Regions from separate parts of the Synechococcus sp. MU1617 genome, predicted to be linked through region 3. Evidence: predicted binding sites of a transcription regulator. Region 3 holds the regulator's gene; each other region holds the start of a gene.
The links. The regulator NtcA, encoded in region 3, controls nitrogen genes in cyanobacteria. The targets are predictions, from matches to a motif close to GTANCNNNNGNTAC.

Region 1 (6,942 bases), 390 kb from region 3:
GCCGTTGCCCGCATTGATGATGGGAATCCGCAGGGTTGACGTCATCGCATAAACAGCACCGGGATCGCTGTCCCGTAGCACCACGCAATCGCCGTAGTTGTTGAACATGTGGGCGACATCTTCAAGGGACTCGCCCTTGGCAATCCCCGTGGTAGCCCTGTCGGTGATGTTGATCGAACTGCCGCCAAGACGATGCCAAGCACTGTCAAATGACAGGCGGGTGCGGGTGCTCGGCTCGTAGAACGCGTTGATCAGAATCTTTCCCGTCAGCGGCGTGTTGTGGCGGCAATACCGATCTGGATTGCTCTCGAACTTCGCCGCCAAGCGGAACACCTGCAACAAGGCCTCAGGTCGAAACGGTTGGATCGACACCACATGCTGATTCACCAGATCCAGCAACGGCTCTCCGTCCTCGACAATCGCGGCCAGCAGCTCCTGGGGTTGGTTCTGCCCGTAGACATCGGGACCCATCGGCTGAAACCGAATCTGTACCGACGTCGCGTCCACGACTGCTGAATTGGCCTGTGCCATAGCGGGATCGGATCAACACTCTGTTTGCCAAACCGAGTGCTAAAGCCAGGAACTACATCTTTTACCGGTAACAACAACCACACTCCTGCGTCCACGAAGAAACAGCTTCTTAAGCAAAGATCCGGAAAAAATGTTCAGACCGTTACTAACAACTGCAGCCGTCACCACACTCGACCATTCCTCCACTCAACCCACCAAATCAGCAGCAACACGAGCACAGACAGCACCAAAGCGAGCTGACTGACCACCAGAAGAAACTGAAAGCCAGACAGGCCAACAACGCTGGCCGTCAAAGGAAGACTTTGAATCATCCCTCCTCCTGCAACAAAGTGAAGTCAAACCGTTCCGGCCAAGTGCGACTGCCGATCAGCATCACGACTGCTGACACGGCCGCCGAAAACACAGCGGCGCAGTAGGGCGCGATCAGCACATAAGCGAGCAGGCCAACAACGCTGCCGGCGAGCATGGCCGCAATGGCAGCCCTGCGATTGGCCGTGCGCCAGTACAGGCCGCAGGCCACAGGCCAGACCGTGGAGGCCACCAGTGCACCGGTGAAGAACAGCACCGACGCCAGCGAATCCAGCCGCGGCCAGGACAGCGCCAGGGTGACAACCGCCAAGCCCACCACCATCAGCCGCGCCGCCTGCTTGAGCTGCAAGTCACTGGCCTGGGGCCGCAACAGGCGGAAGTACACATCCTCCGCCAACAGATCGGCGGTGGACGCCAGCAGCGAGTCCAGGGTGGAGGTGAGCGAAGCAAACACCACCACAAACACGAGAGCCGCGCCGCCGGCCCCGAGCAGATCGGCTGCCATCACGGGGAACACCATGTTCACCTGCTCGAGAGGCAACTCACGTGCCAGGGCCACCAGGCCAATGGAGCCCGTCACCATCGGCACACTCATCCAGGCGACCCCCCCCAACACAAAGGAGGTCATCACCACCGAGCGCCGGCTGGCGAAGACCCTTGACCACCAGATGTTGTTGTGAAACACCTCGCCCATTGAAAAGAGGGCGGAATTCCAGGCGATCAACAAGCCCGCCGGCAGCAGCAGATCAAGCCGATCGGGATGCCGGGCCAGCAAGGAGGCATGCACCTCAGGCATCGGGAATTGTCGGAAGGCGAGCACCGCCACCACCGCCAGCAACACCATGATCAACAGCGACTGAATGAAATCGGTGCCGATCACGGCCCGCATTCCGCCGAACAGGGTGTAGACGGTGGCGACACCAATCACCACCACCATCCCCACGTGGTAATCGAAACCTGAAAGGGCCTGCAGCAGCAGGCCAGCACCCATCGCCTGGGTCATCAGAAAGCCCAGGGTGTAGATCGCGGTGATCACCATGAACACCCACCAAGCCAGACGCCCGTAGCGCAGGCGAATGAAGTCGCCGCTGGTGCGCCCGTTGGGCATCAGCTGCTTGATCCGCGAGGCCAGGGGGGCGAACAGGATCAGGCCAAGCCCGGCCAGGGCATAGCTGAACATGCCCCAAAGCCCGGTTTTGTAGCCGAATTCAGGGGCGAGCAGGGTGGTGTTGCCGGTGACCCATGAGGCCATCAACGTGGCCGTGCTCAGGGCCAGCCCGATGTTGCGCCCCGCCAGCATGTAGTCGTCGGCATTGCCTTGACCGCGCCGGCCCCAGGCAATCCCGAGCGCCACCCAGAAAACAGAGAACAGCACCACCAGCGCCCAGGCGATTCCGGGCTGGAGGAAGGGAACCGAGTCAGCGGACATCCGTCGATCCCCTGCGGTTCCAATAGAGATGTCCGCGCAGAATCATCACCACCGTCGCCGCAGTCACAACGGCTCCAAGGGCAAAGATCAGTCGGGCCCAGAGCAGTTCATCCAAGACGAAGACCGTTTGAACTCCAGAAACAGATAAGCAAAAGAGGTTCTCAGGCCTAACCCTGTGCCCTCCATACAGGTGCCTACGGATACCCAAACATCAAGCGATCAGCGCCCTGTCGCCAGAAATTGCGGAATGTGTAGCAACTACAACCCGAAGGGGGTTGGGGCGACGCCTTGGATGACTTGCGTCCAGACCATCGGAATGTTCACCGACTACAAGCCCACGGTCGGCTTCGACGAATATTTCTGCAGTGAAACGGCGAGGCCTCGCGAAGATCTGGCCACGCTGCTTGCATCGCTGGGGCAGATGGGGTTGCCCGAACTGAACCGAAGCCATGCCTCCGCCAGCCAGCTGCTGCGTCGCCTCGGTGCCACCTTCCGCCTGAACGATTCTGGCCTCAAGGGCAGTGAACGGATTCTTCCTTTCGATCCTTTGCCCCGACTGATCGGCCGCAGCGACTGGATCAACCTGGAGCGGGGACTGCTGCAACGCCTGGAAGCCATCGACTGCTTCCTCGCCGACATCTACGGCCCCCAGCAGATCCTCAACGACGGTGTGATCCCGCGGGAAGACGTGGAAAGTTCCTCCGGCTGGCGACCTCAGATGCAGGGCATCAGCCTGCCCCTCAACCGCTGGTGCCACATCTCCGGACTCGACCTGATCCGCGACGGCAATGGCACCTGGCGTGTCCTGGAAGACAACCTGCGCTGTCCATCGGGGGTGGCCTATTTCCTCGAGAATCGTCGGGTGATGAAACGGTTGTTCCCTGGCCTGTTCGAGGGCCGTGCCGTTCAACCGATCGACGCCTATCCCTCCCATCTGCTGCGCACCCTTCAGGACCTGGCGCCCTGGAGTGACAGTCCCCGCGTAGCAATCCTGACGCCCGGGGTATTCAACAGCGCCTATTTCGAGCACAGCTATCTGGCCCAGCAGATGGGCATTGCACTGATTGAGGGACGCGACCTGGTGTGCGAAGACGGCCGGGTGTGGATGCGCAGCACCAACGGCCTCAAGCCCGTGGATGTGATCTACCGCCGCATCGACGACGATTTTCTCGATCCCACCGTGTTCCGCCAGGACTCAATGCTGGGGGTTCCGGGCCTAATCGACGTGCTGCGGCAAGGACGGGTCGCCATCGCCAATGCCCCTGGCACCGGCGTCGCCGACGACAAGCTGATCTACGCCCACGTGCCGGCGATGATCCGCTACTACCTCGATGAGGATCCGATCATCGAGAACGTTCCCACCTATCTCTGTGCCCGGCCGGACGACCAGCGCTATGTGCTTGAACACCTCGAGCAGCTGGTGGTGAAATCGGTGGCGGAAGCCGGAGGTTACGGAATGCTGATCGGCCCCCAGGCCAGCCGATCGGAGCTGGCGGACTTCGACACGAAGATCCGTGCGAATCCCCGCAACTTCATCGCGCAGCCCACACTGCAGCTCTCCACCGTGCCATCCCTCAGTGACGGTGAGCTCTACCCCTGCCACGTGGATCTGCGCCCCTATGTGCTGCGCGGCGCAAGCACCTGGGTGAGCCCAGGGGGGCTGACGCGGGTGGCCCTGAAGCGCGGCTCGCTGGTGGTGAATTCGTCCCAGGGGGGCGGCTGCAAGGACACCTGGATCGTCGACGACCAACGAATAGCAGCACCGCAGCCCCAGGAGGCTGTGCCGTGTTGAGCCGTGTTGCTGATTCGCTGTATTGGATCAACCGCTATCTGGAACGCGCCGAAAACATCTCGCGCTTTCTGGAAGTCAGTGAAGCGATGGCGCTGGACTGTCCTCCGGGCAGCGCCGAACCGTGGCTGCCGCTGGTGGAGGTAACGGGGGATCGCCACCGCTTCGATACGACCTATCCCGATGCGACGCCCAAACAGGTGGTGCGCTTCCTGCTGCTGGACCGCAGCAATCCCAACAGCATCGTGAGTTGCATTGCGATGGCCCGGGAAAACGCGCGGCAGATCAGGGATGTGATCACCACGGAGATGTGGGAGCAGATCAATGATCTGCACTGGAGCCTGCAGGACGACGAAGACATCTGGCGGGAACAGGTGCAGGAGCAACTGCGGATCATTCGGCGTGGCTGCCAGCTCGTTTACGGGATCACCGACACCACCCTGAGCCGTGATCTGAGCTGGCTGTTCAGTCAGCTGGGACGTTTGATCGAACGCGCCGACAAAACGTCGCGCATCCTCGACGTCAAATATTTCCTACTGCTGCCCTCCCCCGAGGAGGTGGGCGGCGTGCTGGATGAACTGCAGTGGATCACCCTGCTGCGCACAGCAGGCGCCTATCAGATGTACCGCCAGAGCGTGCAGCAAGCCATCAGCCCGGCGTCCGTGGCCCGCTTTTTGCTGCTGGATCCGAGCTTTCCTCGTTCGGTTCGGTATTGCCTCCAGGGCATCAGCAACACCTTGCAACAGATCCAGCAGCACCCGAGCCAAGACACGCCGGATGACCTCGACTGCTTGCGCGGACAGCTCCTGGCCCGCTGGAGCTACGTGCGGATCGACAACCTGATCGAAGCCGGTCTGCATGAAGCCATTGACCAACTTCAGCAGGACCTCAACCAACTCCACAGCCTGATCCAGACCCGCTACTTCACCAGCGCCGACCTCCGTTCCATCCCCACCGATCCCGCATGCGCGCTCTCATCGTTCACCGCCTGACGTATCGGTATGACGCCGCGGTTGTCCTGGGGGAGCACCGCCTCTGCCTGAGGCCTCGCGGGCAGGGGTTCCAGACCCTGCTGGAGCATCAACTCAGCGTGCTGCCTGAACCGGAACAACGTCGGGAACTAGTGGCCGCCAGCGGCGACGAAATCCAACGGCTCCGTTTTCTCGGCAGTACCGATGAACTCGTCTTTGAGGCTCGCAGCTTGGTGGAGACCCGACCGGCACCTCCGCTAGAGAGCTGCTTCAACGGACTCGAACCACCCTTGCCATACCCGCAAGGCCAGCTCAACAGCGATCTGCAGGGGGCCTTGGAAGGCTGGTTGCCCAATGGCCAGCACGAACCTGCGGCCATCGATCTAACTCAAGAAGCCCTGATGGGCAGCAACCAGCAGACCCTGGCCTTTCTGAAGCAACTCATTGAACTGATTCAAGAGCGGGTGAAATACACCCAACGCCATGTGGGGCCGGCCTGGCCCGCGGGCCGAACCCTGCGCGAGCGGATCGGCTCCTGCCGTGATCTGGCGATGCTGATGGTGGCCTGCTGCCGCGTGGTGGGTCTTCCCGCCCGCTTCGTGAGCGGCTATCAACTGCAGCAACCTCCACCGAAGGACTACGACCTGCATGCCTGGGCGGAGGTCTACCTGCCCGGAGCGGGATGGCGCGGCTTTGACCCCAGTGCCGGGATGGAAGTCAACGATCGCTATGTGGTGCTGGCCACCTCATCCAAGCCGGAACTCACCGCAGCCGTGAGCGGCAGCTTCAGTGGTCCCCTCGGAACAAGCAGTGAACTGAATTGGCAAATTCAGATCAATGAAGAAAAATCCGGAACGAAACCCCCCTCACGCAACCTGGTTCAGGCCGCCTGAAGCAGAGGTTCCACCCCATGCAACTGGGGCTTCGGAGCCGAGCTCAGGGTGGCTGCCATCAAGGCCGGAATCTCAGCGCTGTTGTAGACGCGAAATTCCTGCACCAGAGAAGCGCCTTCCTCACGAACCGCCTGGTTCAAAACGACGGAACCATCGGGATCGGAGATCGAGCGGTGGAAGGTGCCGGGGGGGATACGAAGGATGTCACCACCGCTCTCGAGCCGAACGATGTGGAATGGCTTTTCCCATGCCAGGTTCACCAAGAAGAAGGTTCTGCCGCCACTGGCCGCAAGCAGATTGTCTTCCTGATGGGGATGCAGATAAAACTGCCAGGCTCCGCTCTCAGGATCATTGGGGGGCGACACCGCCGGGCCGCTGTGAATCACCAGGTCGCGCGCATTCGAGGTGTCCACGGTGACGTCGAAAAAACGAACCGACGGGGTGTCGCGAAAGCGCTCGTAGGCCAGCAGTTCAAACATGTCGATGGATCCTTTTGGATCCTTCAGCTGCCCCGTTGTACCGGGAGCATCACGCAAAAACGGTGACGATCACGACGGTTCAGCCCCCCAGGTACGCCATTTCCGCATGAGTTGAAGCACCGGCGGCTGGATCACGCTCCTCGCTGTAGCGGTCTTGGCGCCGCTGCCAGAGCTGGCGCATGGCCTGCTCAAGCTGAAGCTCCGACGCAAGCGCGGGCTTGAGATCCGTGCCATCAGCCGAGAACAAACAGGTGAACGCCTGCCCATCGGCGGTGACACGCAACCTGTTGCAATCGCCGCAGAACGGCTCACTGATCGAGGCGATCACACCGATGGATCCTGCGCCATCGCCATAGCTCCAACGTCGGGCCGTCCCACCCCGCGGACGACCCATAGGTTCAAGGGGCCAACGGGCATGAATACGCTCCAGCATCTGCGACGCCGGCAGCACCTGGTCCAGCGTCCACTGGTTGCGATTGCCCACATCCATGTATTCGATCAAGCGCAGCTCCATCCCCTGCAGCCGCGCCAAACCGGCCAA
Region 2 (6,942 bases), on a different contig from region 3:
ACTCGAGGAGGAGCAGATCCTCGCTTTCATCCGGCAGCTCGGGCTGGCCAAAACCAAGGCCAGAAACGTCCGCCGCCTTGCCCAGATTCTGGTGACGGCCTACGACGGCGATGTTCCCCGGAGCTTTGAGGAGCTCGAAGCCTTACCGGGCGTGGGGCACAAAACAGCCAGCGTGGTGATGGCCCAGGCCTTCGGCGTGCCCGCCTTCCCCGTCGACACCCACATCCACCGGCTGGCCCAGCGCTGGGGATTGAGCGATGGCAGCAATGTGGCGCGCACGGAACAAGACCTCAAGCGTCTCTTCCCCAAGGAGCACTGGAACAAGCTGCACCTGCAGATCATCTTCTGGGGCCGTGAGTTCTGCACAGCACGGGGGTGCGACGGAACGGTCTGCCCCATGTGCCGTGAGCTTTATCCGAAACGGCGGCGTCCGGTGATCACCCACAAGCCTTGATTAAGACAAGTGCTCTTCAGCGTTGGCCTTGATCACACAATCAGAGGTTGGATAGCTCACACAAAGGAGGGCAAACCCCTGCCCCATCTGGTCATCATCGAGAAAACTCTGATCGGTCTGATCCACCGAGCCACTCACCAGGCGGCCGGCGCAGGTGGAACAGGCTCCGGCTCGGCAGGAATAAGGAAGATCGACACCGGCTTCCTCTGCTGCATCGAGGATATAGACGTCATCAGGGCACGAAAAGCTGGCACCACCCTCGATGTTGATGTTGAAAGAGGCCATGACTCAGAAGGTCCTGAGAGGTTGGTAGCTGGATCAGACCATCGGTGCCAAGGCAGCTGGACCTGAGAGGTCCACCCTTGATTTTTTTTTTGGGGGGGGGGAGGCGCAGGCGAGGGAACCTGCGCTCGTTCAACTCCCCGAAGCGTTGGCAGTGATGCTCGCGCCACCCGAATCATCACTCGAATGAGAACAGCTCTTACTAAGCAGTAATGCCTAAAAGCGTGCGAATCGATACCCGCCAAAGCGCCAGCGTCATGGACAGTGCAACGGGAAAGCAGTGGTGCTTTCCATGCGTCACGGAGAGGGTGGGCTGAGGGGCCTGCTCTTTTTTTTGACTTGAGCTTGAGGCAGGAGGCCACTTGACCGCCAATGCTCGCCATTGCTAGTACTGATGTACTTGCAGGATAGACATGGGAGAGGGCTGGCTGATTGACAGTGACGGCCGCTGGATCTGGCGATTCCATCGCGATCAGAAGGGATGGATCAACGAGCCAAAGGTTTTCATCGACAGAGGCCGTCGCCTGCCTGATGGCCCTCCTCTTCTGAAGGAACGGCGACACTTGAGAAAGGCCGAAGCAGAACAACTCTGGGCGTCATTACAGACCCAAGGATGGAAGCGCCTTGCGTCCCCGGCCTGGGGCGACGCGGTTGAACTGTGAGACGAACCGCTGGTGCCAACCACGAGGCTGTCCATCAGCAATCCCACCGCACCCATCGTGTAGGCATCTTGGTGATGTGAGGAAAAACGCCTCACAGGGTGGAAACAAGGACACACTCCTGCGAGTCGTTTTGGAACCCCTGCCTTTGGCGGGGGTTTCTTTTTGTCTGGAAGGAAGCCCATGGAATCCGTCATCAACGAAATCGAGTTCGACTTCGAGCAGACCGTCAGCATCCGAACTGATGTGAAGCTGAGCAAGGACGACGTGAAGCAGATCGTCTCAGAAGCTCCAGCGGAAACACTGGAAGAGATCGTTTACCAAAGCCTGGTGACCGATGAGTTGTACCTGAGAGCAAGGGCTAAGGAGATCGCAATCAAACTGAAGCAAGACGACCTTGAAGTGAGAAGGATCGAGTATTGGGACGACGAAGGAAACAGGGTCTGACAGTCGCACCTGGTCATCAACCCTTTTGGCGAAGGCGAGCCGAACTCAGCCTTTGGCAATGACATTCATCAGAGGTCTTGTTTGCTTCAGTGGAAGAGACGCTTACGGCTGCCTCCCCCACCCGCGATCATTCGATTCTGCTGAGAACAGGCTCCAGATCGTAGTCATAGCCTTGAACAATGACGTCTGCGCGTTGCTTCAAAGGGTGAATGAAGCGTCGCTCACCGGGCAGCATTTCACCCAGCATCTGGCGAATCACATACAGAGCTGACCGCTGCCTTTCGCGTACATCACGCCAGAGACGCCTGACAAGCCTCTGCAGAAGAGGGGTTTCGATGTACACGACTAGCGAGATCGGCACAGCCTCCAGCAAATGTTGCGGCCCATAGGATCCTTCCACCAGAACCAGGTCGTATGGCTGATTCAATGACCTGGAGCCAACCTTGCGGCTGCGCATGTCGTAGCTGCGCAGGGAGCCCAGCTGCCGGTAGCGAACAGCGTTGAGCTGCAGCCGCAGCTGATCCGCGTCAATGGCATCCACCGTGTCGAAGCCATAGCGAGAGCTCGGGAGCCAACCACTGCGGTAGTAGTCATCACAGGCGATCAGCAGTGGATGTCGTCCCCTGGCACGCAGTTGCTCGGCGAGATGTGCCGCAAAGGTTGTCTTGCCAGCTGCAGACGGCCCGCAGATGCACACCAGAGGGACTGCCCCAGACAAGCGTCGCATTCATCAAGCCCCATGCTGCCAACGAGACCCAAGCGAAGCAGAAAAAACAGTAGCCGTTGATACAAATCAGAGCTAAGGTGTGATCACGTTGAGCCTCTTCAACAGGCAGCAGTCAGATCCACGCCAGGCAACGGGGGCGTGGACACCGCGCAAGAGAAAGATGAACACCCTTCAACTGATCAAGGCACGGACTGTGCGCAATCAGGCCATCGAAACGGCCAGAACACAGATGGCACGGGCCTACCGCCACCAAGACCACACCGACCGGGTGCACACCCCGGTGGGAACCAAGACCAAAGTGCTGCGCTATCGCGGCGTTGCCTACGAAGCGATCGACCCACAACAGCACCCAAGCGGTGGGCGGGAACTGCGTTACCGCGGCGTCAGCTACGACGTGTACTGAGGCCAAATTTCCATTCATGATTGAAGCGGGGACATTCCCCGCTTTTTTCATGGCCGTTGAGGGTGACAAAGCAGCAGTGGCGCATTGTGGTGATCTCAACTGCGGCAGTGGCCTTCAGCATCACAGCAGGCCTGGAACCTCCGCTGCGAAACCTGGTCACCTTCGCCAAGGCGGGGACGAGTTTCATTGCCAAACAGCTCTGCAGCGGCGTGCTGATGGCTGGGATGGATCCAGACCAGATGCTGAAAGAGGACCTGGCCGCCGGCCAGGGGATGATCCACACCCAGATCGAGCCAAGCGCTGGTCGCGTTAAAGCGAGCTCCCTGTTCGGGCTGATTCGCGCTGAAGCCGTGCAGAACGGTGAACGGGGCTGTACATGGCGCATCAACGGCCAACCAACGCCCCGAGCACTCAGCCAAAACAAGCCCGGCTCCGGGAATTCCAAGCCCATTGGAGACCCCTGGCCCCTGATCGCCACAGCCCAGCCAGAGCCACCTGAAATCGATCACCAAGCGCTGAACAGGGCTCTCGATCGCGCCTTTCAGGAGAACGATCCGCTCCTACCAAAACGAACCCGAGCTGTGGTTGTGGTGCAGGACGGCTGGGTGATTGCCGAGCGCTACGCCAAGAGCATTCCGCCCGACATGCCACTGATTGGCTGGTCGATGAGCAAAAGCATCACCCATGCCCTGATCGGACGAGCCATCCACACAGGGCTTCTGGATCCAGACAAGCCGCCGAAGGTGTCCGAATGGAGTGATCCGCAGGATCCACGCCAAAAGATCAGCCTGGATCAGCTGCTGCGAATGAACAGCGGACTGGCCTTCGAGGAATCGACGGGAGCACTGAACTCGGATCTGGTGCGGATGCTGACCCAGGAAGCCGACATGGCAGGGTTCGCCGCCAGCAAATCACTGAGCAAAAAACCGGGGAAAAAGTGGAACTATTCATCCGGAACCACAAACATCCTCAGCCGGATCCTGAGGCACGCCATCGATGACGATCAGCACTACTGGAGCTTTCCCTCACAGGCGTTGTTCGGGCCTCTTGGGATGACAACTGCTGTTCTCGAGAGCGACAACAGTGGAACTTTGGTGGGCTCATCCCTGGCTTGGGCCAGCGGACGCGATTGGGCCCGGTTTGGCCAGCTTTACCTGGATCATGGCAGCTGGAACGGCAAACAACTTTTGCCCGCGAACTGGGTTCAGCAGGCTCGAACGGCGTCGCGGGGATCAAAGCAGGCCTACGGAGCGCACTGGTGGCTCAGCCGGCGCAAATCGAGGCCTGATCTGCCCAAAGACAGCTTCTCAGCGGAGGGCTACCAGGGACAATTGCTGCTGGTGGCTCCATCCCAGCGCGCGGTGATTGTGCGTCTGGGACAGACACCCAAAAAGCCAGGTTTTGATGCCAATGCTTTCGGGGCTGATGTTCTCTCAGCCCTTCGATGAAGCGAACGCCAAAACTCAGTTCTTATCGCCGCCCTTGGGAACAAAAGCCTGGGATGCTGCGACGAGAAGACCGGTGATGAGCAGGGCCGGAAGAATCACAGTCGGACCGCCTTGAGCTGTCTGGGAGGCGAATAACAGCATGGTCTGGCAACAAAAACCACTGCTCACCCTGGCAGAACAGGGGGCAAACAGCGATTTCTGCAAACGTTTGTCGTAGAGACCAAGGCTCAGCAGATCACAACGGGAAAGAGGAAGAGTTCTCCCTGCACCGCATCACAAACTCGAGCTGCAGCGGGCGGCCTGGCACGAGGCTTCGCCACGGCTGAGGCCTTCGCCGGGAACGCCTTGCGCGGACGGATCAAGGAATGACGCATCCACTCGTCAGCACAGAAGGGGGCGTAAGGGGAACTCGCAGACATGAGCTTTAGAGCAGTACATCTGTTTTAGTGCGCATGTACTACAGCGTCAACCCTGGGTCTCCCCGCAACAATCAGAGGCCCTTCCGCCCCTCCGCAGATGACGCAACAGGACGACGCCATCGCCAGCCGCTTGAGCCGGATGGAGACGCGGCTAGCCAGGATCGAAGAGCTTCTGCTCAGCGCAAGGGATGGCGAAGAGCAAAACCCCATGGCCACGCAACAGCAGTGCTACGAGGCATGGATCCACTATCTGAACAACACGCCTGAAGCCGTCGAAGCTCACCTCACTGCCCACGAGATGGCCGCTCTAAAAGCCTCCATCAACGCCCAGATACCAGTCGATTCGTAGAGTTATTCACAGCTTTTCCACAGGGGTTAAGCACGCGATCCTGACGACTACAGCGGTTTCGGCAATCGGCGTGGAAAACAAACTTCAGAGGCTCACCAGTCCCAGGCGAATCCTCCAGTTCATTGACAAGAATGCTGTGCTGGCGATTGATTTCAAGGAACCAATGGATCTGTGATTCTGATAACGCATCAAGCCCAAACGCAGCGCTCTCTGACGTGAGCGAAGCAAAGAATCCTCAGGGAAAGCCTCAGGCCACCGATTCGCCAGAGGAATCGTTTAAAGAACTGTGGAAAAACAAAAGATTTTGTTGCGAACACTGCAGACAGTCGGGGAACGTCCATTTCCGGGTCAGCACCACCCGACTCGCCGACTGGATTCTGGTGTGCGAAACCTGCTGGCCGAACTTTCGAGAACAAGCTGGTTATCGCTACGGAGGAACCCGCAAGGCCAACCGCCGCAACCCAAAACGGCGGTAACAGGACTCAGGCTCAGGTCGGTACGCATTGATGGTGAATCACGCTGCCACGGCGTTCCCAGAATTCCGGCGCTGAAGCATCAACAACACGCCACCACCAACGGCCATCGGTGTAGCTGGGCTCACCTGCATTGTTGGTGCGCGGAAGTTGCAACTCCACATCGCGCCAACGCAGCAGAATTCCATCTCCAGGAAGGGTTCCCTCCAACGTGTTGGGAATGCCCTCAGGCAGACCGGTTAGGTCGACGGCTCCTCGCGTGATTTCAACACTGAGCCGATCCCCATCGCAGATCCAATCGGCCCATGTCGGCTGGGGCGCCACCAACAACCAACAGAGCAACAACAACGCCAGACCCAAGCCCTTCGCGACAGAATTCAGCAATGCTGTTAACCCTCATCTACGACGGCGGGTGCCCATTCTGTCGGGATTTCGCCCTACGCAGTGAGCTCAAGGCGGGCGTTCCCAACCTGCGCATTGTTGACGGGCGAACCGATCACAAGATCCGTCGCGAGCTCAATGCCCTCGGACTGCCTCTGAGCAACGGCGCAATTTTGATCGAAGGGGAGCAGAAGTGGCATGGCAGTGAAGCCATTGCAGAACTCAGCCGACGCATGAAACCCAGTGATCCCCTGTTGAGGGTGCTGGCCAAGCTGTTCGGAGACAACCAACGTTCAGCACTCGCCTATCCCGCCCTGTTGGCAGCCCGGCGTCTGGCGCTCGCCACACGCGGCCTGAGCGTTGACCCGGATCAAGCTCCATCAGGTTGACGCAATGAGCCAAAACACGGGTGGCATTAATAGTTCGCTTTGAACTACCGTCGAGACAATCCTAAAGATTCTCTTAAGCATCGATCTCGATCCCTTTGTTCCTGACGCGCTGAGTCATCAGCAACTCAACGCTTTACTCAAAGCGGCGATGGACACATCCGCCGTTCCTGAAGGGCAGCTCAGCGATGACGAACTGCTTCGAGCAGCACTGAGTGCATGGGCCGACCAAACCCAGGAGTTGCTGCGTTGGATTGAAGGGCAGGGTGATGCAGTGAGCGACACCCGGTCACCCAAACAGGTGATGGCGCTGGGAAGTTTTCGCACCCATCTGGTGATGGGCCTCAAAGCACTGCGCTATTCCGAGGGCTGAGCCCTCTGAAGCTCCCGACGAGCATCACAACATTCCTCGAGAACTGAAAGAAACTGTTCCGGCTCCGGTTGATCATCAAGATCAAAGCGGGTGGCAGTGGTCACCGTGAAGTTGATCCAGGTCTCAACTTCAGGGCCACCG
Region 3 (6,942 bases):
CCATGATCACCACAACTCGTCACTCTGACGCTCCCATGGACCGCTTTCGGGTCGATCTGATCGCAGCTACGCCGAACCCGCAGCAATGCGTGTACGCCGCCATGCATCAGGACTACAGCGAAGGGTTCGTGGCCGGAGATCGTGCCAACTGGCCCGATGAGCAGCGAGCTGGAGAGATCTGTGTGAAACGTCTGCTATCTGGAGAACGCGGCCACTACGGCCCGATGGAGCATGCGCAGATCGTTCTGAACGTGGGCTGGTTCCCACACTCGGTGATGCAGCAGGCCCGCACCCACCGGGTGGGGGTGAGCTTCGATGTGCAATCGATGCGTTACACCGGTGAACGCATCTGCCGTGCAGCGGATGGAGCCCTGGACCTGGAAGAGGTGTTTTATCTGCGGCCTGTCGGCGAGTACAGCGATCGGCAGGGCAAGAAATACGCCTACACCGAAGCGCTACGCCAACAGGACCTCGATCTGTGCCGAAGCGCCGCCGAGCGCTACAGGGATCTGCTCAAGGCCGGCTTCTCCGAAGAGCATGCCCGCGGCATCCTTCCCTTCGACTACCGCCAGCACTTTGTGGTGAGCTTCAGCCTGCGGGCGTTCCTGCACTTCATGGATCTGCGAGCCAAGCTTGATGCCCAGTTAGAGATCCGCCAGCTCTGCGATCTGATGTGGCCCCACATGGTGGAGTGGGCCCCTGAATTCGCAGCCTGGTACGAAAAAAGCAGGCTGCACCGTGCTCGTTTAGCTCCCTAATTCAAGAGAGATCTAAACCTTGGCCAGCGTCACCCGTTCCGGTTGGTGCTGGTACTTACCTTGTCGATCGCTGTAGGTGGTAGAGCAGGGATCACCCTCGAAAAACAGCAGCTGACAGATGCCTTCATCGGCATAGATGCGGCAGTCAGCGCCGGAACTGTTGCTGAATTCAAGGGTGAGGTGACCCTCCCAGCTCGCTTCAGCAGGGGTGGTGTTCACGATGATTCCAAGGCGGGCGTAGGTGCTCTTGCCCAAACAGATCACCGTGATGTTGGGGGGAACCCGCAGCTTCTCCAACGCCACACCGAGGCCGTAGGAATGCGCCGGAAGAATGAAGTAGCGCCCGTCTTCATCCTCATGAAGGGGGGTGGGCTCGAGGTTGGCCGGGTTGAACCGCTTGGGGTTCATCACCGTGCCCGGAACATGCCGGAAGATCAGAAATTCCTGAGGAGACAGGCGCAGGTCGTAGCCGTAGGACGAACAACCGAAACTCAGCACCGGTCGCAGCTTCTGCTCCGGCTCGAGGTGACGGACCAAACCGCTCTGGAATGGCTCGATCATTCCCTGACCGGCCTGTTCAGTGATCCAGCGATCGCACTTGAGCATCAGAAACCTCGGCGCAACTCCGTGACTTGATCTGCCATCTCCACCACACCGGCGGGGATTGCAGGTCCAGTGATGATCACATCCATCGAAGCGGGCCGCTGCTCGAGGGCTTCAATCACGTCCGCTTCATCCAGGTATCCGAAGGCCACTGCAAGACCGATTTCATCCAAGACCAGCTGGTCGAGATCTCCCTGGATCAGATGCTGGCGGCAGATGGACCAAACAGCAGCCACCGCCTCAGCGCCACCGGGATGCCCCGGCGAGGAGAGGCAGAGGGGCACTTCCGGCCGCAGCCAGACAAGGCCTCCACAGAGCTGCACCCGTCCTGCAGGTCCCTGCTGAACGCCCCCTTTGAGGAACTGACTGATCAGAACACGACTGCCCAAGCCGGCAGCACGCATGGCTTGACTCAGAACATTGGCGAAACTGCCTCGGTAGGGCGCTGTATGCACTTGCAGCTGCCCTTCTGGAGCCACCAGATGTAGGGGTGGCGGGTCAGAGACAGAAGGTAAGGGCCTGAGGCCCGCCCGCTGCAAAGCCTGCTGATCCCGATCCAGGGAGTTCTGGAAGGCTTGGGGGTCGGCGAGGCTTGTGGTCATCGCGGAAGCATCTGTCCGGGCGATCCCGGCGAGACCTTGAATCTAGCGGCGAGATCACATTCCACAAGAGGATTGACACCACCCATGGTGTTTGGACAGGGCGAGACCCAACCGCCTGCGAGGCTTGACGAACTGCACACCACCGATGAGCCAATCCCTTGAACACCGCACTGATGGCCGTCGCCCGCAGCAGTTGCGACCGTTCTCGGTGACCTGGAATCCCATGGGGTTCGCCTTGAGCTCCCTTGTGGTTCACACCGGTCGAACCGCTGTGCTCTGCAGCGTCTGCTTGGAGGACAAGGTTCCCCGCTGGCGTAAGGGAGAAGGGTTGGGATGGCTCAGCGCCGAATACCGTCTGCTGCCCGGCTCCACCCCACAGCGGCAATCACGGGAGCTGATGAAACTCTCGGGTCGCACCCAGGAGATTCAGCGGTTGATCGGCCGCAGCCTGCGCGCCGTGATCGACATGGAGCGCCTTGGTGAGCGCACCTTGCTGATCGACTGCGACGTGATCCAAGCGGACGCCGGCACCAGGACGGCCTCGATCACCGGGGCTTGGCTTGCCCTGGACCAGGCCTGCCGATCACTGGTGGAACAAGGAGTCCTGGAGCAATCGCCCCTGATCGACCAGGTGGCGGCCGTGTCCGTCGGCTTGGTGGATGGCCAGGCCTTGCTGGATCTGGACTACAGCGAAGACAGCCGAGCTGAGGTGGACCTGAATGTTGTGCAGGCCGGCGATGGACGTCTGTTGGAAATCCAGGGAACTGCTGAGGGAGCGCCCTTCAGCCGCAACCAACTCAATGAGCTGCTGGATTTAGCGGAGCCGGGAGTGTCATCCCTGATGCAGGCGCAACGCCAGGCCTTCAACGAGCACAGCAGCGTTACGTAATAACCGCTACATGGCGGCCACCGCCAGCTCCGTAACTTCGCCTCACCAGGGGGTTGTCATGACCAGTAGCCGAGGTTTCAGCCGATACGCCCCGCAGATGGTGGCTCCAGCTCCCAGCGCAGAGCCGGCCAACCGTTCTCTCCTGGAGATCATCCGGGATCTCGATGGCGCCAGCAGTGAACTGGTTGACCGCAACAAGACCATCTTCTTCCCCGGAGATCCCGCAGAACGGGTGTATCTGATCCGCCGGGGAGCCGTGCGTCTGTCCCGCGTTTACGAGTCGGGTGAAGAAATCACCGTGGCCCTGCTCCGCGAGAACAGCCTCTTCGGAGTGCTGTCCCTGCTGACCGGTCAAAGGTCCGATCGTTTCTACCACGCTGTGGCCTTCACCCGGGTCGAAATGGTGACGGCACCGGCGACCTCCGTGAAGGCCGCCATCGAAGCAGACACCAGCGTTGGCCTGCGCTTGCTGCAGGGTCTCTCCAGCCGAATTCTGCAGACCGAAACGATGATTGAAACCCTGACCCACAGGGACATGTCATCCCGGCTGGTGAGCTTCCTGCTCGTGCTGTGCAGGGATTTCGGCGTGGCAGATGAGCTGGGCATCACCATCGACCTACGCCTGTCCCATCAAGCCATCGCCGAAGCAATTGGCTCAACACGGGTCACAATCACGCGTCTGCTGGGAGACTTGCGTCAATCCGGTCTGGTTCAGATTGACCGCAAGAAAATCACCGTTCTGGATCCAATCGCTCTGGCCAAACGCTTCAGCTAAGCCGGCCATCGACCGACGGGTGCAGCCATGAGCGGCTGGGCACTGATCCTGGTTCTGCTGGTGCTCGGGGGCGTGCTGTCGACCCTGGGCGACCGTTTGGGCAGCCGCGTCGGCAAAGCGCGACTCAGTTTGTTCAGGATGCGCCCAAGGCGCACCGCCGTTTTGATCACGGTGCTGACCGGCAGCCTGATCAGCGCACTCTCGCTTGGCCTGATGCTGCTGGTGAGCCGGCAGTTGCGGGTGGGCCTGTTTGAACTGGATGCCCTGCAGGAGAAACTCCAGGACAGCCGGCAACAGCTCGAGGCAGCCGAGCGGGAACGGGACAAGACCCAAACGGAAACCAAGCGGATAGCCACTGAGCTCAAGCAATCGCAGCAACGGGCCAACACCCTGCGCCTTGAACTGGCTCCTCTTCAGAAAGAGCGGGCCCAACTCGAAGCTGAACGTGAACGCCTCAGCCAGGACATCGCCTCCCGCGATGCGGACATCCAGCGGACGGAAGCCGAACTCAACAGCGTTCGCAGCCGCATCCGTGCCGGTGAGCAGGAACTCAAGGAACTGGAACGCAATCTGGTCGCCCTGAGGCGTGGATCGGTGGTGATCAGCAGCGGACAGACCTTGGCGAGAGCAACGGTTCGACTCGATGCCCCAGACCAGGCGAAACAGGCTGTGGACAGGCTGTTGCAGGAGGCCAATCTCAACGCCTACGGGAAAGTGCGGCCTGGCGAAGCCCCCGAACGCCAGTTGATCCGCGTTCCGCGCAGCGATGTTGAACGCCTGCAAAGCATCATCCGCAAACCAGAGACCTGGGTGATCTCGCTGCGCTCCGCCACCAATGTGCTGCGGGGTGAAACAGCGGTGTACGCCTTCCCCGAGGTGCGTCCCAACCGGCCAGTGGCCCAACGCGGAGACGTGCTGGCCACCACCACACTGCCACCGGATGAACGCACGCCAGAGGGCATTCGCACACGACTGAACCTTCTCTTGGCCTCGGCCTATGCCGAGGTGCAGCGGAGAGGATCGCTGAGCGAGGGCCTTCAGTTCGATGGATCAGCCCTCTCCCAACTGGCCCAGACCCTGATGGAAGGACCCAGCCAAAGCGTTGGATTGGAAGTGATTTCCGCAGGGGTCAGCAACAGCGCCGATCCTGTCGTCGTCACAATTCAGCCATCCCCATGAAACGGGTGGCCGTTCTCGATCCAGGCCGCTGCAAATGTGGTCTTGTGCTGGCTGATCTTCAGCTCGGCCTCGTGCGCGAAGGGCATGTGCTGGCCCCGGACGCTGTGGGACCCTGGCTGGAGAAGTGGAATCACGACCAAGCTCTCGACCGCATCCTGATCGGCGACGGCACGGGCAGCCGAGCCTGGATCAAGCGACTGGAATGGCTGGGCAATCTCACCGTGATTCCTGAACAGGGAACAACCCTGAGGGCAAGACAGCGTTACTGGACGTTGTGGCCGGCTCGAGGTTGGCGACGGATGCTGCCGGCAGGACTGCGCATTCCACCGGTGGATCTGGATGCCGTGGCCGCTTTGGTGATGCTCGAGGAGCACCTGCAGTGCCGCCTGAAATGGCCGGTGCCTGCTCCCACGTTCTCGCTCAGAACCTGGCCCTAACCATGAAGGTGTAGTCACCCCCCGGTTCCAGCCTGTAATCAGAACGCACCAGAAACCGCCGAAGGGCATCCTCAATCAGGGCTCGTCCCAAGGACGGCTCCACCATCAGTTCGCCGCGGTCAAAGGCCCAGGAGAACTGCCACTCGAAGCCTCCAGCTGAGACTTCACCCTCCACGCACTTGGCTTGAAAACACTGGCGGAGCACCCGCAAATGGGCCGTTGTCGCCGGGAGAGCCGGCATCAGTCGACTGGCTCCAGGTCATAGCGAAAACCGTTGATCCAGGTTCCAGCACGCTCAAAGCTCTGGCGCTGAAGACGTTGAATCCCGTCCAGAACAGCATCAAGAACAGCGCCGACACAAGGTTGCTCCACCTTGCTGAACGGGCCAAGAACATGGGACACCGTTCGGGCGCGACGCTCAGCAGGATTCTCAGCTGGTGCACCAATGCCGATCCGCAGCCTGGGAAACGCCTGAGTCCCGAGATGTTGAATGGTGCTGCGCAAGCCGTTGTGGCCACCGGCGCTGCCCTGGGCCCGCAATCGCAAACGACCGAGCGGAAGATCCATGTCGTCCACCAGCACCAGCAGTTGGTGGGGCTCCAGCCCGAACCAATCAAGGGCAGCACGAATCGCGCGTCCACTGTCATTCATGTAGGTCTGGGGCATCAGTAAGCGCAACCGCTGCTCACCCACCCCTGTATCTGCTGCAAGACCATGCAACTTGGCTTGCTGACGAAAACTGAATCCAGAGCGCTCACCAAAAAGCTCTAGGGCCATGAAGCCGATGTTGTGACGAGTGCCTGCATATTTCGCCCCCGGATTGCCCAGTCCCACCACCAGCTTGAGATCAGTGGTCATACCGCTGGAACAACTCAGTCGCTGGGGGGAAGTTCTTCGGCCGGCTTCGCAGCCTCACCGGACACCTCCGGCTCAGCCATGGCTTTGTTGATCTCGCGCTCGAATTCCTTGGACGCGGATTGGAAGCCCTTCAGGGTTTTTCCGAGGGTCCGGCCAAGTTCTGGCAACCGTTTCGGCCCGAAGACCAAAAGAGCAACGGCGCCGATAACCGCCATTTCGGGGAGACCGACGCCGAAGATGTTCATGGGTGCTGATCAGCCGAGGCCGTTCCAGTTCACGTTGATGCCGTCGAGGATGAGGGACTTGTTGTACAGCTGAAGAATCACCAGCAGAAACACAAGAAACAGCACCATGAAGATGCCCATCACCGGAGTGGTGCCCCATCCGGGTACCACCTTGCCGTACTCGGAGTTAAGTGGGCGGAGAAGGTCTCCCAGACGGGTGCGTTGTGCCATGGCGACGCCGGGTCTCGGGTGGTTTGAAGTCTCGATACTGTAGGGGCCGACTCCGGTTCGGGGTTGATCCTGTCGAGAGATGTGATGGAAACGTCGTCCCCAGCCCTGTCCGTCGCCATTGGCGTGCTCGCCGTTTTGTTCGGACTCACCGGATTTGGCGTGTACCAGGCCTTTGGACCTCCATCAAAAGCACTCGACGACCCGTTCGACGATCACGAGGACTGATCAACCACCAGAGAGACGAGTTCTCCCGGAGCGATCACCACGGCATCAGCAGCATTGGAATCAGCCTGCCTGCGGACACTCCACCCCGCACCGGGGGTCCAACAGCAGCGCGCTGACCCCGCATTGAGCAGCTTCAGCAGGCAAGCGTCGACATGGCGCTC

Region 1: FZZ90_RS05010 (circularly permuted type 2 ATP-grasp protein) is a predicted target of NtcA. The motif match lies at 2,460-2,473, and genes of this name have one in related genera.
Region 2: FZZ90_RS00110 (DUF4278 domain-containing protein) is a predicted target of NtcA. The motif match lies at 2,619-2,632, and genes of this name have one in related genera.

Annotation. Positions count from the first base shown of each region.
Region 1 covers NZ_VTLB01000002.1:219,465-226,406, forward strand. Annotated here, with positions in the region: gene FZZ90_RS05000 (aspartate carbamoyltransferase) at 1-531, opposite strand, end outside; gene FZZ90_RS05005 (sodium:solute symporter family protein) at 839-2,269, opposite strand; gene FZZ90_RS12810 (hypothetical protein) at 2,259-2,384, opposite strand; gene FZZ90_RS05010 (circularly permuted type 2 ATP-grasp protein) at 2,586-4,061, shown strand; gene FZZ90_RS05015 (alpha-E domain-containing protein) at 4,055-5,050, shown strand; gene FZZ90_RS05020 (transglutaminase family protein) at 5,023-5,922, shown strand; gene FZZ90_RS05025 (redox protein) at 5,910-6,401, opposite strand; gene FZZ90_RS05030 (GTP 3',8-cyclase MoaA) at 6,481-6,942, opposite strand, start outside.
Region 2 covers NZ_VTLB01000001.1:9,742-16,683, reverse strand. Annotated here, with positions in the region: gene nth (endonuclease III) at 1-454, shown strand, start outside; gene FZZ90_RS00130 (2Fe-2S iron-sulfur cluster-binding protein) at 455-739, opposite strand; gene FZZ90_RS00125 (DUF1651 domain-containing protein) at 1,150-1,398, shown strand; gene FZZ90_RS00120 (hypothetical protein) at 1,579-1,842, shown strand; gene FZZ90_RS00115 (nucleoside kinase) at 1,970-2,560, opposite strand; gene FZZ90_RS00110 (DUF4278 domain-containing protein) at 2,730-2,972, shown strand; gene FZZ90_RS00105 (serine hydrolase) at 3,035-4,420, shown strand; gene FZZ90_RS12770 (hypothetical protein) at 4,436-4,561, opposite strand; gene FZZ90_RS00100 (hypothetical protein) at 4,937-5,188, shown strand; gene FZZ90_RS00095 (hypothetical protein) at 5,677-6,045, opposite strand; gene FZZ90_RS00090 (DUF393 domain-containing protein) at 6,045-6,431, shown strand; gene FZZ90_RS00085 (hypothetical protein) at 6,580-6,801, shown strand; gene FZZ90_RS00080 (hypothetical protein) at 6,786-6,942, opposite strand, start outside.
Region 3 covers NZ_VTLB01000002.1:608,275-615,216, reverse strand. Annotated here, with positions in the region: gene thyX (FAD-dependent thymidylate synthase) at 36-758, shown strand; gene dcd (dCTP deaminase) at 771-1,364, opposite strand; gene FZZ90_RS06955 (cob(I)yrinic acid a,c-diamide adenosyltransferase) at 1,364-1,963, opposite strand; gene rph (ribonuclease PH) at 2,109-2,852, shown strand; gene ntcA (global nitrogen regulator NtcA) at 2,911-3,627, shown strand; gene FZZ90_RS06940 (DUF3084 domain-containing protein) at 3,655-4,806, shown strand; gene FZZ90_RS06935 (resolvase) at 4,803-5,243, shown strand; gene FZZ90_RS06930 (DUF3146 family protein) at 5,227-5,484, opposite strand; gene pth (aminoacyl-tRNA hydrolase) at 5,484-6,101, opposite strand; gene FZZ90_RS06920 (TatA/E family twin arginine-targeting protein translocase) at 6,116-6,346, opposite strand; gene psbH (photosystem II reaction center phosphoprotein PsbH) at 6,356-6,556, opposite strand; gene psbN (photosystem II reaction center protein PsbN) at 6,641-6,781, shown strand; gene FZZ90_RS06905 (glycoside hydrolase family 38 C-terminal domain-containing protein) at 6,769-6,942, opposite strand, start outside.